One region of the Streptomyces sp. JH002 genome, then DNA from elsewhere that is predicted to be linked to it. Evidence: riboswitches for the same ligand, from Rfam matches in the RefSeq annotation. Region 1 holds a riboswitch; the other holds the start of a gene.
What was found. A riboswitch is a leader RNA that binds a small molecule or an ion and turns the genes downstream of it on or off. The one in region 1 is predicted to bind cyclic di-AMP.
Positions count from the first base shown of each region.

Region 1 (5,557 bases):
TTCAGCTCCTCCACCGTGCCGTGGGTGAACACGCCGAGGTCCTCGCCCCGCAGGTGCGCGACGCTGGCGGCCGGACGGGCCGCGAGATGACGGGCCTTGGCGGCGTCGCGCGCCGTGCCGAAGTGCCACCGGCCGTGCAGGAAGTGCCCGTCGGCGCCGCTGATCCGCGGTTCGCCCTTTGCGGTCACCGTGGAGAGGGCGAGCGTGCACATGCCGGTGATGACCCCGGTGAGCTGCACCGCCGTGATGGTGTGGCCCTCGACGATCGAGCGGAGATGTGCGGTCGAGCCGGAGAGGGAGGAGTCGAGGAGGGACTGGAGGTTGTCGAGTTCTTCTGGGGTCTCGCGCATACGTCCATCGTCGGAGGTAAACCCGACACCCTCTGTCGTCATAGGTGAAGCAGCGGTGAGGTCGCTCCGCGCGGGTCGGGGGCCGCCCCGTACGTCGCGGCCGGCGGAACCTGGAGCCGATACGCCCCCGGGGACCACACGGTGACAAGGCTCCTGTCAGCACCGAGGAACACGCGCCACCTCACCATGCGGCCCTACCGGTCTCAGACCCGTGAACGGGCCGGGGGCGGCGGGCGGTCAGGGCGCGGAGCCCTGGGCGGCCCGCCGTTTTTCCATGAGGGCCTCGACCCCGTCCAGGATGAAGTCGAGTCCGTAGAAGAACTCCTCCTCCGGCGTGGTGCGGTCATCGGCGAAGACGCCGGCCTCCACGATCGCGCTGAGCGCCGGGTAGCGCCCCTCCTCCACCACCCTGGCCAGCACCTGGTGGTACGCGGCGCCCCACTCGGTGTAGGTCAGGCCGGTGGAGGGAGCCGCGCGGCGGACCACCTCGGCCTGGCGCGCCTCGGTCAGCGCGTAGCCGGAGATCACGCTGAGCACGCCCATCCGGTCCTCGGGGGTGAGCGGGGTGGGCTCCATGGCGGACAGGCCGGCTTCCATCCAGGCGACATTGTTGGGCCCCATGGGCGGGGTGCCGATGGGGACGTCGAGCAGCCAGGGCCGGGCCATGAGCACCTGGTACTGGGCGTGCGAGAAGGCCCGGACCCGGGCGCGCCACTCGGTGGGCCAGTCGGCGGTCTCCGGCCGCCCGGTCGCCTGTTCGAACATCAGGTCGACGAGGTCGTCCTTGCCGGGAATGTACCGGTACAGCGACATGGTGGTGACACCCAGCCGCTTGGCGACCTTGCCCATGGTCACCCCGGCCATGCCCTCCGCGTCGGCGAGCTCCACCGCCGTGTCCACGATCTGATCCAGCGTCAGTGAGCCGCGTGGTCCGCGGCTGCCCGGCCGCTGCCGCCGCCACAGCAGGTCGGCCGTGTGCTCGGGGTCGCGCCGCGCCGCCATGCCGTTCTCCTCCGCTCCCGTTCACGATTGACGCCATCTTAAAACTGTGTATCTTGTAAACGGTAGTGTACTTGATACACAGTTTCGGGGACGGGAAAGGCACCACCCATGGCAGAGCACGCCATCGTGGCCGAGGGGCTGCGCAAGCGGTACGGGGGCACCTACGCCCTCAACGGATTCGATCTCACCGTCGAGACAGGCACCCTGCACGGTGTGCTCGGCCCCAACGGCGCCGGCAAGACCACCGCCGTGCGGGCGCTGGCCACCCTGCTGCGGTACGACGCGGGCCGGGCCACCGTCTGCGGCCTGGACGTGGCGCGCGAGCCGCAGCGGGTGCGCGGCGTCATCGGGCTCACCGGCCAGTACGCCGCCGTGGACGAGACGCTCAGCGGCCGGCAGAACCTGGTGATGTTCGGGCGGCTGCACCGGATGTCCAAGGCGGCGGCCGGACGGCGCGCCGACGAACTGCTGGAGCGCTTCGACCTCACCGACGCCGCCGCCAAATCGGCCGGACAGTACTCCGGCGGCATGCGGCGCCGGCTGGACCTGGCCGCCAGCATCATCCGCACCCCCCGGGTGCTGTTCCTGGACGAGCCCACCACCGGACTCGACCCACGCAGCCGCAACGAGGTGTGGGACGCGGTGCGCGACCTGCTCGCCGCGGGCACCACCGTGCTGCTGACCACGCAGTACCTGGAGGAGGCCGACCAGCTCGCCGACCGCATCTCGGTGGTCGACGCGGGCCGGGTGATCGCCGAGGGCACCGCCGACGAGCTGAAGGCCCGCATCGGGGGCGACCGGGTGGAGATCATCACCCGGCGGACCGGGGACCTGGTGATGGTGGCCGCCCTGCTGGAACGGATAGCGGGCGCGCCCGCCACCACCGACCCGGACACCCGGCGGGTGGGCGTCCCGGTCACCGACCGGGTGGCGGCGCTGACCGAGGTCGTACGGGGTCTGCACGACGCCGGACTGACGGTGGAGGACATCGGCACCCGGCGGCCGACCCTCGACGAGGCGTTCCTGCACCTCACGGCGGGCCGTACGGGGAAGACGGAGGTGACGGCATGAGGAAGCTCCGTCCGGCGGCGGCCGACAGCTGGGTGATGACGGGCCGCAACATGGCGCACGTGGTGCGCTCGCCCGAGGAGATCGGCATCTACTTCACGCTGCCGATCATGTTCGTGCTGGTCTTCGGCTACGTCTTCGGCAGCGGCATGCAGCTGCCGGACGGCGGCAACTACCGGGAGTTCCTGCTGCCGGGCGTGTTCGCGATGACCATGCTGTACGGGATGGGGGCCACCGCCACCTCGGTCGCGCACGACGCCCAGCGCGGAGTGGTGGACCGGTTCCGTTCGCTGCCGATCGCCCGCTCGGCGCTGCTGACCGGGCGCAGCGTCGCGGATCTGTTCCGGGCGCTGCTGGAGATGACCGTCCTGGTGGTCTGCGGGCTGCTGGTGGGCTGGACCTGGCACCGCGGCGTCGGGTACGCGCTGCTGGCGGTGGCGCTGGTGCTGGCGCTGCGGATCGCGATGACCTGGGTCGGGATCTTCGTGGGGCTGCTGGTGCCCAACCCGGACACGGTCGGCGTCATCGTCTTCCCGCTGGCCTTCCCGCTGACCGCGGTCTCCAACGTGTTCGTGGCGCCCGAGCTGATGCCGGGCTGGCTCGGCACGATCTCGGCGTGGAACCCGCTGTCGGCGACGGTGGCGGCGATCCGGGAGCTGTTCGGCAACCCGGGTCTGCACACGGCGGGCGCCAGCTGGCCGACGGAGCACGCGATGGCGCTCGCCGTCGCGTGGCCGGTGGTCCTGGTCGCGGTGTTCGCGCCGCTGGCGGTGCGCCGCTACCAGAACCTCAGCCGCTGAGCCGGGGCCCGGGCCGGTGGGAGAACGCCCGCCCCGCCGTCCACGGGGGGCGGCGGGGCGGGCGCGGCCGGGGCGGGCGGCCGTCGGGGAGGCGTCAGAGAGTGACGCCCTGGGCCCGCAGGAAGGCCAGCGGGTCGATGTCCGAGCCGTAGTCGGCGCCGGTCCTGATCTCGAAGTGCAGGTGCGGCCCGGTGCTGTTGCCGGTGCTGCCGACGCCGCCGATCTGGTCACCGGCGGACACCGACTGGCCGGCGCTCACCGAGAGCGAGGACAGGTGGGCGTACTGGCTGTAGTGGCCGTCCGCGTGCTTGATGACGACCTGGTTGCCGTAGCTGCCGCCGTCGCCGGCCGAGATGACCTCGCCGTCGCCCACGGCCAGCACGGGGGTGCCGGTGGCGGCCGGGAAGTCGATGCCGGTGTGGTAGCCGCTGGCCCACATGGAGCCGGCCACCTTGTAGCCGGTCGCCAGGGCGCCGTCGGCGATCGGGGAGACCCAGCCGCCGGTCGCCGGGGCGGGCTCCGCCGCGGGGGTCTCCACCTCGGCGGTGGCCGTCTTGGTGCCCGCGTAGGTGGACAGCTCCAGCTTCAGGCCGGGCTTGATGAGACCGGCGTCGGCGCCGATGGCGGCCTTGTTGTCGGCGTACAGGCCCTTCCAGCCGCCCTCCAGGCCCAGGTCGCGGGCGATCTTGCTGAGGGTGTCACCGGCCTTGACGGTGTACGTGGCGGTGACCGCCGGCTGATCGGCGGCGTGTGCGGCACCGGCGGTGGCCAGCGGCACGGCGATGCCGGCGCCGCCGATGGCCAGCAGCACGGAGGCACGGGTGAGGCGGGTGAAGCGATGGGCGCGCGAGGCGCGGTGACGACCGCGTGCGGACATACGGGGACTCCTCTCATCGCCTGCGAGGTGAGCTGTCGGGTTCGGGCCGAGAAGGAGCCCGGCCACTGCCGTCGGACGAGCCGCGCGGCGGTGGCTTCACCCCGAGCCGGTCCGTGCTGCGTACGGGCCGGCGGGAAGTGGTTCCCCCGCTCCTGTCATGGGGAAGGACTGCGTTTCCGTGGCCGGTGACAGGATTGGGCGTCCGGTCGCGGATCGTCGCGGGTGCGACGCGGGAGCACCGTAATCCCGTTAATTCGGACAAGACAACAAGCGGCGGCGGGCGCGGGCTTGATCACGAAACGGAAACGGGAATGATCACCTTCGGGCGATCATTCCCGTTTCCGCGCCAACTTCAGGTGCGAATGTCCGACTTGCCGACCTCGCGGAGCGGCGCCCCGCACCTCGCCGGAACCCCGTCAGGGGCGGAAAGTGAGGTCGGTCACCACACATGCCCCAAGAGGCGCTATCTAACCCAATGTTCTCAATGTCCGGAATCGGCGATGGCGAGGCCGTCCAGCTGCTCGATGGTGGCGTTCGAGGGACCGCGCCGGGCGCCGAGGCCGGCGGCCACCGTCTCCGCGTCACGCAGCACCCGGACCGCGTTCTGCCAGGTCAGCTTGGCCAGATCGGCGTCCGACCAGCCGCGCCGCAGCAGCTCCGCGATGAGGTTGGGGTAGCCCGCCACCGAGTCAAGACCCTGGGGCAGGAACGCCGTGCCGTCGAAGTCGCCGCCGATGCCGAGGTGATCGACGCCGGCCACCTCGCGCATGTGGTCCAGGTGATCGGCCACCGTCGCCGGGGTCGCCACCGGACGCGGGTGGGCCTCCTCGAAGGCCCGCTGGACGCGCATGCCGGCTTCCGTGGTGTCCAGGTGGTGCAGCCCGTGCGCCCGCATGTTCTCGTCCGCGCGGCGCGTCCACTCCACCGCGGCCGGCAGCACGAACTTCGGCACGAAGGTCGCCATCGCCACCCCGCCGTTGGCCGGCAGCGCGGCCAGCACGTCGTCGGGGATGTTGCGCGGGTGGTCGCACACGGCGCGCGCCGAGGAGTGCGAGAAGATCACCGGCGCCTCGCTGACCCGCAGCGCGTCGCGCATGGTGCCGGCGGAGACGTGGGAGAGATCGACGAGCATGCCGATCCGGTTCATCTCGCGCACGACCTCCTCGCCGAACGCGCTGAGGCCGCCGTGCCGGGGCTCGTCGGTCGCCGAGTCCGCCCAGTCGATGGTGTCATTGTGGGTGAGCGTCATGTAGCGCACGCCCAGCGCGTACAGGGCGCGCAGCGTGGCCAGCGAGTTGTTGATGGAGTGCCCGCCCTCGGCGCCCATCAGGGAGGCGATCCGGCCCTCGGCGCGTGCCTTCTCCATCTCGTCCGCCGAGGCCGCCGGGGCGAGTTCGCCGGGGTGGCGGGCGAGCAGCTGCCGTACGACATCGATCTGCTCCAGGGTGGAGCTGACCGCC
Region 1 covers NZ_CP087989.1:4,198,795-4,204,351, reverse strand. Annotated here, with positions in the region: gene H7827_RS19320 (pyridoxamine 5'-phosphate oxidase family protein) at 1-350, opposite strand, end outside; gene H7827_RS19315 (TetR/AcrR family transcriptional regulator) at 588-1,352, opposite strand; gene H7827_RS19310 (ATP-binding cassette domain-containing protein) at 1,461-2,423, shown strand; gene H7827_RS19305 (ABC transporter permease) at 2,420-3,220, shown strand; gene H7827_RS19300 (M23 family metallopeptidase) at 3,315-4,097, opposite strand; cyclic di-AMP (ydaO/yuaA leader) riboswitch at 4,103-4,274, opposite strand; gene H7827_RS19295 (dipeptidase) at 4,579-5,557, opposite strand, start outside.

Region 2 (5,557 bases), 1.3 Mb from region 1:
TCCACGAAAACCGCGACCTTGGGGCCCGGGAAGGCGATGTCGATGGTTCGGCGCGCCATCCCGGGGACCCGTCGGTGCAGTCGGTATCGATGGCCCCTGGCGTGCAGCAGTTGCCTGATGGCCACTTCCGGTCCGGTGTTACGGCTGGCCTGCCTGCTCATGCGGGAGGACACGGAAGTGGAGGACGGACTCGGGCGTGGATCGTCGCCCGGGGAACCCTGGCCCACGCGCCCTCCTTCGATCGTTCGGCCGTTACGGCCGAACGATCGTATGTGATCCGGAAGCCTCGACCGAGTCGGCCGTCAGGCCGAGGCGTTTGTCAGGGTGGTGAGGTCTGCTTCGGTGAGGGTCAGGGTGGTGGACTTCAGGAGTGGGGGGAGCTGGTCGGGGGTGCGGGCGCTGGCGATGGGGGCGGTGATGGTGGGCCGGGCCGCCAGCCAGGCCAGGGCGATGGTGGAGAGTTCGGCGTTGTGGGCCATCGCCACCTCGTCCAGGGCGGACAGCACGGCGCGGCCCCGGTCCGTGTCCAGGTGGCGGGCGGCCGCGGTCGAGCGGGCGCTGGTGACGGGGGCGCCGGGGCGGTACTTGCCGGTCAGGAAGCCGCTGGCCAGGGCCGAGTACGGCATGACCGCCAACCCGTGGCGGGCGGCCAGGTCCGCCAGGGGCCCTTCGTAGCTGTCCCGGGACATCAGGTGGTAGCGGGGCTGGAGGGCGGTGTAGCGGGCCTTGTTCTCCCGGGTGGAGAAGGCCAGCGAGTCCTCCAGACGGGCCGGGGAGATGTTGGAGGCGCCGATCTCGCGGACCTTGCCCGCGCGGACCAGGTCGTCCAGGGCCGTGATGATCTCCGACACCTCGACGGACTCGTCGTCGAAGTGGGTGTAGTAGAGGTCGATGTGGTCCACGCCCAGGCGGCGCAGTGAGGCGTCCGCCGCCGCCTTGATGGTGTCGGCCGACAGGCCCATGTGCTCCGGGTGGCGGCCCACCTTGGTGGCCACCACCACATCGTCGCGCCGGCCGCGGCGCGCCAGCCAGCGGCCGATGACCGTCTCGGACTCGCCGCCGCGGTGGCCGTCCACCCAGGACGAGTAGGCGTCGGCGGTGTCGATGAAGTTCTCGCCGGCCGCGACGTACGCGTCCAGTACCGCGAAGGACTCGGCCTCGTCCGCCGTCCAGCCGAAGACATTGCCGCCCAGGCAGAGCCCGGACACCTGAAGATCGCCGATGGGGTTCATGGCGGTCAGGGTATGCCGCCGGCCCTGGTGTCGGGGGGAGTCACCAGGGCCGGCGGCGGTGTGGGGGGATGGTCGTTGGCCGGTCAGACCGCCTGGCCCTTGCCACGCAGCCAGGCCAGCGGGTCGATCGGGTCACCGCCGCCGGGGCGGACCTCCAGGTGCAGGTGCGGCCCCGAGGAGTTCCCGGTGGAGCCGACCCGGCCGATGGTGTCGCCGGTGTCGACGGCCTGTCCCGCGGTGACGTTCATCGAGGAGAGGTGGCAGTACCAGAGTTCGGTGCCGTCCTCCTGCTCGATGATGATGCGGTAGCCGTACGAGCCGGCCCAGGCGGCTTCCTTGACGGTGCCGGTGTGCACGTTCTTCACGGGCGTGCCGGTGGGGGCGGCGAAGTCGGTGCCGGTGTGGGTCGAGGACCACATGGAGCCGCTGGCGCCGAAGCTGGAGGACAGCGTGTAGGTGGTGAGGGGGATGGTGTAGCTGGCGCGCAGCTCCGCGAGGCGGCGCTCCTCCTCCAGGCGCTGGCGCTCCTCCTCCAGGCGCTGGCGCTCCTCCTCGGCCTCGCGCTGCCGCTGCTCCTCGGCGAGCCGCTCGGCCTCGGCGAGTTCGGCGGCGGCGGCGATGGCGTCGCTCTGCGCGCCGGCCAGGATCTGGGCGTGCTCGGCGGCCTGGGCTGTGGCCTCCTGCTCCTCGGCCTGCTGGAGGATGCGGGCGCGCAGCGCCTCGCCGGCGTCCTGGGCCTCGGTGAAGGCGGTCACCGAGGTGGTGTCCTGCGCCTCGGGCTCGCTCTCCGGGGAGGAGATCAGGTCGCTGAGGACGGGGATCTGGTCGGGGATGGAACGCACGGAGTCGAGGCCGGGTACGGAACCCGTGCCGCCCTCCTGGGCGGTGGCCATGCCGCCGGCGCCGACGGCGGCGAACATGCCGACGCCGAGGACCGCGCGGCTGCGTGCCATGGTGCCGCCGCGCTGCCGGGCGACCCGGTGCCGGCCGCGCACGGGGCGCAGGGTCTCGGCGCTGGGGTTCCACTCGGTACGGGGCTCGTCCTCGATGGTCTGCGGCCCGTAGTAGGCGGGGTGGGACCCGTGCGGGTTCGACGCCACGGAGGCGTTCTCCTTTCCTTCCTTCGCCGACCGGGTTAGCTGACGGGTTCGGAGCAGGAAGGTCTCCTACGGACGGTGGGCCGTCCGATGCACCCCAAGTGGTGGTTCCCCGGTTCCCGGCGCGCTGGTGGCGTGCCGTGGATTAGGCGGTACAGCACGACCGCCGTCTTGGCGACGGCGGAGACGACCGCGCTGCGTTATCGAACGTTAATAGACGGCCCGCCGTAATTCCAAGTGGATCTGGGAATTGGGTCAGGCACTTTCCCCCCTCAAACAGGTGTGGATCATGGCAAATTACCCCATAGATTTTTGTTGCTGCCATGGCAAGTGTTTCTGACGGTGTGTCAGTTGTTATCGGAGCGATGTCTTCCGATCACTCACGGTGAAAGGCGTCCCTCCAGCGCGAGTGCCAGCTTCTGGTGCAGCCGTTCCGCCGTCCCCTCCACCGATCCGTTCCCCGCCAGCAGTTGCGCGACCTCCTGCCGCAACTCGCGCGAGAACGCCGGATAGTAGGGGCTCGCCGGACGTGCCCTGGCCTCCTCCAGTGCGCACCACAGCAACTCCGGGTACCCAGACGGCACCTCGCGTACCGCCCCCTCCGCCGGCTCCCCCGGCGCCCGGGGCACCGCCACCGCCGTGACGGCCGCGCAGTCCGGTTCCCGCGGGTCCCCGATGCCGTACGCGTCCCGCAGGGCCGGTGCGAACCCGGCTTCCAGCAGCCTGCGCTGGCTGTCCGGCTCCGCCGTCAGGAAGCGGATCAGCCGTTCGGCGTCCGCCGCCCGCGCGCTGTCGGCCGAGACCGCGAGCGACTGCCCGCCCAGCGCCGCCGCCCCCGGCAGCGGGACCACCCCGAAGTCCGCGCCGTCCGGCAGCGTGGCGTCCAGGTGCTGGTACGCGTACGGCCAGTTCCGCATGAGCACCACCCCCGACGGGTCACCGCCGTCCAGCTCCCCCGTGAACTCGCGCAGCGCGCCGGTCTCGTCCGCCTCCCGGGCCCGTTCGCTCAGCTTGCTGCCGTCCGCGATCCGCAGCAGTTCACTCAGCCCGCGCCGCAGCTCCTCCTCGCTGCCCCGGTATCGCCCCCGCTCGTCGGTCAGCTCCACCCCCACGCTCCAGAACGCCTCCAGCACGTTGACCGTCAGCCCCTCGTAGGGGCGCAGTTGCGTGACGTACAGCGGGTGTTCCTGGCCGCCGGGCCACTGCGCGATCAGCTCGCCGAGCGTCTCGTGGCCCAGCAGTTCCCCCGGTTCGCGGCCGAGCGCGGTCAGCAGGTCCTGCCGGTAGTAGAGGAGTCCGACGTCGGTGTTGAACGGCACGGCGTACGCCCGCTCGCGCCAGCGGCCCGCCTGTGCCGCCTGCGCCAGGAAACCGGCCTCCAGCAGGGTGTCGTCCAGCGGGCGGATCAGACCGGCCTCGGCGAACTCCGGGACCCAGGTGGTGTCCAGGTTCAGCACGTCGAAGTCGGCGCTGCCCGACTGGAGCGCGGCGATCAGCTCACTGTGCTGGCCGCCCTCGGTGCGGGGCAGCTCCACCAGCCGGGCCGGGCGGTTGTCCTCGTCCGCGTTCCAGGCGTCGATCAGCGCCTGCCGTACGCCCTCCCCCTCGCGGCTGGTCAGGTCGGCGCCGCTGACCACCACCAGCGGTCGCCCGTCGTCGACCCGGGCGGGGGCCCGGCCCGGGTCCGGCGCCCCGCTGCATCCGGCCACCACCGACAGCGCCAGCAGCCCCGGCAGCACCCGCGCCCGTACCGCGCCCCGCCGCGTCATCACGGCTCCCAGGGCGCGGTCAGGCCCCGCAGGGTCCCGGCGAGCGCCGCCCCCGGCGACCCCGAACTGTCGAAGCACAGGGCGCCCGAGGCGATGAGCATCCGGTTGTACAGGTGTTCGCAGCCGAGCGAGCCGTAGGAGACGACGGCGACCGGCGGCGCCGCGTCCGCCGGTACGTCCAGCCGCCCGGCACTGTCCTCGTCATCGGTGATCAGCACCACCAGCCGGCCCCGGTCCGCCTCCGCGGCGTCCGGCTCCGGTGTCAGCAGCGCGAGGCCCGCCTCCAGCGCCGGGGTGATCGGGGCGTGCCGTTCCACCGGGGCGAGCGCCCCGATCGCCGTCCGTACCCCGTCGGCCCCGTCGTACGGCGCCAGGCCCCGCACCGTGCGCACCGGATCGGCGCCGCCGCCCGGCGTGGCCAGCACCGCGTACCCGTCCTTTGGCCCCAGCGCCCCGATCGCCGTCCGCAGCAGCGCCGCGTACTGCGCTTCCCGGGCGTACGAACCCGAGGACACGTCCACCACGAACACCACGTCACGCGGCCCCTGCCGGCTCTCCTCCGCGCGCAGATACCCGGCCGCCGCCGCCTCGTCCGGCGCCAGCAGCCGGGGCAGCGCGGGCGCGGTCACGAACGCCTCGTGGTTCAGCGGCGGCGCCTCGATCAGCGCGCGCCGCTCGTCCCGCGGGTCCCGGAAGCCCTGCGCGCCCAGCGCCCGCACCCCCTCCGCCGAGCCCAGCCACGCCCCCAGCCGCCCGATCGCCTCCCGCCGCTCCGCGTCGTCGGCGGCGGCGTGCTCCCAGTGCACGGGCACGAACGTCAGATCGAGCGGCGGTACGTCCCCCGGGTAGTACGCCCGGTACCGCTGGTCCCAGGTCAGCTGGTCGAGATGGGCGCCGGCCGCACCGCTCAGACAGGCCGGACGCCGCTCGGCGCGCACCAGGTCCACCGCCGTCCGCTCCGCCACCAGCAGCGCCGGTGCCGGGGTGGCGGGCCCGCCTCCCGCCGGCCGCGCCAGCGAGCACAGCAGTGCGGCGTCGTCCGCCGGCGGCAGCGGCACGTCCTGGATCCCGCCCGGCCCAGCCGTCATGCCGTGCAGCAGCGCCGCCGCAGACGCTGCGGGGCGGGCCCGTAACACCGTGAGGTCCTGCTCGCCGGCCGCCTCCAGCAACCGTTCCAGCGGCTCGCCCGACCGCCGCAGTCCACCCGGCGGCTCCCCCGGCAGCAGGACGACGGCGGGCGAGGTGGCCACCGTCACCGGCTCCCCCGGGTACGCGGCGCTCTCCGCTCCGTCCACGGCGTCCGCCGTCCCCCGCAGCGCCACCGAGGAGGACGGCAGCCACACATCCGGGCGCGGCCCGATGTCGCGCAGCGGCTGCGCGCACTCCTGCCCCGCCGCGTCCGCCGGGGCGTCGCCCGCGCAGGTGCGCTCCGGCTCCGCCCAGGCGGCCGAGCTGCCCA
Region 2 covers NZ_CP087989.1:2,933,546-2,939,102, forward strand. Annotated here, with positions in the region: gene H7827_RS13215 (very short patch repair endonuclease) at 1-161, opposite strand, end outside; gene H7827_RS13220 (aldo/keto reductase) at 303-1,232, opposite strand; gene H7827_RS13225 (M23 family metallopeptidase) at 1,316-2,332, opposite strand; cyclic di-AMP (ydaO/yuaA leader) riboswitch at 2,342-2,491, opposite strand; gene H7827_RS13230 (extracellular solute-binding protein) at 2,710-4,098, opposite strand; gene H7827_RS13235 (caspase, EACC1-associated type) at 4,098-5,557, opposite strand, start outside.
Region 2: linked by a shared signal. The riboswitch ahead of H7827_RS13225 (M23 family metallopeptidase) and the one ahead of H7827_RS19300 (M23 family metallopeptidase) in region 1 are both predicted to bind cyclic di-AMP.